DNA from 2 places in the Xenorhabdus poinarii G6 genome. Region 2 is predicted to be linked to the other one. Evidence: predicted binding sites of a transcription regulator. Region 2 holds the regulator's gene; the other holds the start of a gene.
The links. The regulator PurR, encoded in region 2, represses purine synthesis genes. The targets are predictions, from matches to a motif close to CANGCAAACGTTTGCNTG.

Region 1: a site for PurR is predicted at 1,115-1,132, ahead of gcvT (glycine cleavage system aminomethyltransferase GcvT). Genes of this name have one in related genera too.

Annotation. Positions count from the first base shown of each region.
Region 1 covers NZ_FO704551.1:764,410-766,620, forward strand. The annotation lists gene ubiI (FAD-dependent 2-octaprenylphenol hydroxylase) at 1-864, shown strand, start outside; gene gcvT (glycine cleavage system aminomethyltransferase GcvT) at 1,219-2,211, shown strand, end outside.
Region 2 covers NZ_FO704551.1:1,537,279-1,539,489, forward strand. The annotation lists gene punR (DNA-binding transcriptional activator PunR) at 1-485, shown strand, start outside; gene purR (HTH-type transcriptional repressor PurR) at 489-1,514, opposite strand; gene sodB (superoxide dismutase [Fe]) at 2,086-2,211, opposite strand, start outside.

The sequences.
Region 1 (2,211 bases), 770 kb from region 2:
AGCTTACCTGATGTCATGATTTTTACGCCAGCCTCTCTTCAGCATGTTGCCTGGGGAGAAAACGAGGCCTTCATCACTTTATCTGACGGAAATATGCTGACTTCACGTTTGGTTGTTGGTGCTGATGGCGCTCATTCCTGGTTGCGTCAACATGCTGATATTCCGCTGACTTTTTGGGATTATGAACACCATGCGCTGGTCGCGACAATTCGTACTGAGATACCGCATGGCAACATTGCGCGTCAGGTTTTTCATGGTGATGGCATACTGGCTTTCCTGCCCCTGTCCGATCCTCACCTTTGTTCGATTGTTTGGTCATTGCCGGCTGATGCTGCACAGCAGCGCAAGTCGATGGAAGCAAAAGGGTTTAATCGACAACTGGGTGCGACATTTGATATGCGTCTTGGTCAATGTGAATTGATCAGTGACAGACAAACTATTCCCTTGATGGGGCGTTACGCCCGTCATTTTGCTGCACATCGATTAGCATTATTGGGGGATGCGGCTCACACTATCCATCCCTTAGCTGGTCAGGGGGTTAATCTTGGCTTCATGGATGTGGCTGAGCTGATAAGTGAATTGATTCGTTTGCATCAGGAAGGAAAAGACATCGGTCAATATCTCTATTTGGGGCGTTATGAACGTCGTCGCAAACACAGTGCTGCGATCATGCTCGCAGGTATGCAAAGTTTCCGCCAGCTATTTGAGGGCACTCACCCGGCTAAAAAGTTGTTGCGGGGTATTGGATTAACACTGGCTGATCACTTACCGGGAATGAAGCCACTGTTGCTTCGCCACGCGATGGGACTCAATGACCTTCCTGACTGGCTGATTTCTCAGCGCTCTTCGGTTGAAAAAATCTAATTTAGCCCATTATTTAGAATTAGTTTTTCTCATATTAGGTTAAAGTATGTTGGATAGTTTTACTTCATGCTTTCGCCTTTTTTTAATCAAAAAATATTTTCTTTTGACATTTTTTAAACTTTTCTATTGCATTGTTGTAATAAATTAGACAAAAATTCCGTGTGGTGATAGGCGCTTTTTCGGTTTCTGGCTATTATGCCGCTAATTTATTTTATGGTTCATTTCTTGTTTCAGTGATAACGTCTGCTCCCAAGGTATCGTTTGCGTGATTAACCGCTTCTTTGCTTCCTGATCCAACCTCTGCCGGTTAATGCGCCGTATATTTTTCATGTCAAGAATGGAAAGAGGGAAATAATGTCAAAACACACCCCACTATACGATCAACATCTGGCATGCGGGGCTCGCATGGTCGATTTTCACGGCTGGATGATGCCTCTGCATTATGGTTCACAAATTGACGAGCATCATACAGTGCGTACTGATGCTGGTATGTTCGACGTTTCCCACATGACAATTGTGGATCTACAGGGGACAGGTTGTCGTGATTTTCTCCGCTATCTTCTGGCCAATGACATTGCCAAACTGACCGAGCCGGGCAAGGCACTTTATACCGGCATGTTAAATGCTTCTGGTGGCGTCATTGATGACCTGATTGTCTACTTCTTCACCGAACACGCTTATCGCATGGTTGTTAACTCGGCGACTCGTGAGAAAGACTTAGCATGGATTAACCAACACGCTGAAAAATATGACGTTCAGATTACAGTGCGTGATGATTTGGCGCTGATTGCCGTTCAGGGACCCAATGCACACGCTAAAGTCCAATCGCTGCTCAGTGATGAACAGAAGCAAACAATCATTGGCATGAAACCTTTCTTTGGTGTGCAGGCCGGCAATTTATTTATTGCAACGACAGGTTATACCGGTGAAGCCGGTTATGAAATTGCATTACCTAAAGAACACGCGGCCGATTTTTGGCAACAGTTGTTGGCCGCAGGCGTGAAACCGGCTGGCTTGGGTGCGCGTGATACATTGCGTCTTGAAGCCGGTATGAATCTTTATGGTCAGGAAATGGATGAAACTATTTCACCACTGGCCGCGAATATGGCATGGACCATTGCCTGGAAACCGGAAGATCGCCAGTTCATTGGCCGTGAGATTTTGGAGCAGCAACGTGAGAGCGGCACTGAACAATTGGTTGGATTGGTGATGCGTGAGAAAGGCGTGTTACGTGGTGGATTAGCGGTCAGTTTCACGGATGGTTCCGGTGAACTGCGTGCCGGTGTGATTACCAGTGGAACATTTTCCCCAACCTTAGGGTTTAGCATAGCGCTTGCACGTGTACCG
Region 2 (2,211 bases):
TGGATGTTGCTATAGGGGCAACTCGAGCCTCTCCTGTCGGGGAACGCTATAGCTTCAGGGATATGGGATTCATGCCATGGCTGTGCGTTGTCAGCCCCGGCCATGAATTGGCGGCAATATCCGGAAAATTGAATGATGATCAAATGCGGCCTTATCCCAGTTTATGCCTTGAGGATACTTCGCGCAGCTTGCCTAAACGTAATACATGGGCTTTAGATAATCAACGGAGGTTGATTGTTCCGGATTGGGATGCAGGGCTGAGTTGCCTCATGGATGGACTGTGTGTAGGAATGGTTCCCAAGCATCGGGCGTTACCGCTGATCCGTAAGGGCAAGCTGACGACACTCGAACTTGAACAACCATTGCCTGATAGTCCATGCTGCTTGACATGGTTGCAAAAAAGCCATTCTCCGGCATTAAGCTGGTTACTCGATTACCTGGGGGATAGCAATACGCTGAATGCTGAATGGCTGCAAGAAAGTTAACTGTCAGCGGCGATAATCGATAAAAGGTCCATCCGCCACCGAGCGTCGTTCAACGAGGCGTGGATGGACTTCGATAGTTTGTGCATCCTCACGTTTATTGACGATTCTGTCCAATAACATCGAAAATGCCATTTGCCCTAAACGTTCTTTGGGTTGATGAATGGTTGTTAATGCTGGCGTGAAATAGCGGGCATTACGAATATTGTCGTAACCGATAATTGAAATGTCTTGCGGAACGCGCAATCCTAACTCATCGGCAGCACAAATTGCGCCCATTGCCATCACGTCGCCGCCACAGAAAACGGCGGTTGGGCGATGTTTCTGATTAAGGATCTTATACATGGCCTGATAACCGGATTCAGGTTCAAAATCACCTTGAACAATCCACTCATCTCGAATAGCAATGTTGGCCTCTTTCAATGCCTTGAGAAAACCGTGGTGGCGTCCCCCTCCGGTATTCCTGGCTAACGGTCCGGAAATGGAGGCAATTTCACGGTGGCCACGTTCAATAAGATAACGGCCAGCCAGGTAACCACCGTGAAAGGCGTTATCAATAATTGCATCGGTGAAATCCCCTTTGGACTCTCCCCAATCCATAACCACCATCGGAATATTACGATAGTCTTCTAGCATACCTAAAAGTTGTTCAGGGTATTCTGAACACATGACCAGCAAACCATCGACGCGCTTTTGTGCCAGCATTGCGAGATAGGCTTTTTGTTTATCAAGGTTGTTATGAGAATTACATAAAATCAGTGTATAGCCTTTGCTATAGCAGCTATTTTCAACCGATTCTATGATCTCAGCAAAATAAGGTGCCTCACTGGATGTGGCCAGTAACCCGATCGATTTGGTGTGGTTGACTTTTAAACTACGGGCAACAGCACTGGGCGAATAATTCAGTTCCTTAATAGCCGCCCAAACAGCAGCTTTGGTATCTTCGGCGACGAAACGGGTTTTATTGATAACATGGGATACGGTTGTGGTTGAAACACCAGCGTGTTTGGCCACATCTTTGATCGTTGCCATGATAAAAAGAACTCCTGACCTTATGGTCTAAATTTGTACACCCTTTATCTTTCAAATTTCCGTTTGGTTGACTGCATTAGCTAGCATTCCCCTGTAACTTGAAATTTATCAGGTATAGATATTTGTTAATCAATTGCCAACATATTTATATATAGGGTGATGGTTGGCAATAAGTTAGCGATGAACCGTGAATTTTGTCTGATCTAGCTCAAAAGTGGAAGTAATAATCGATGCTATAAAGAGTATGAATGAAATATTGCAGTCTGCTTTTTAGGTAAAACGGTGAATGACCACTTAAAATTTAGGGTGTTAGGGGGTCTTAATTTTATACAGAGGATATTCTATGAGTACAGATCTGAAGTTGGGATTGTTGGCGGCCGGTAGCGCATTAATCATGATTGTGTTTCTGGGAAGCCTCTGCCTGATTTGATCAAAGATCTAAAAGACGAATTTGTCACGCTCATTATTTTAATGATCTGTGACTTTAAGGGCGGTCTTTCAGTATGCGTTACTCAGTAAATGAAAGAAAACCGCCCTTGTTATTTCAAACTGGCGTGAACACTAAGCTTAATTAAGCTAAGTTTTCTTCAACAAATTTCCAGTTAACCAATGCCCAGAAGTGCTCCAGATATTGAGGCCGTGCATTCCGGTAATCGATGTAATATGCGTGCTCCCAGACATCAACGGTCAGCACAGG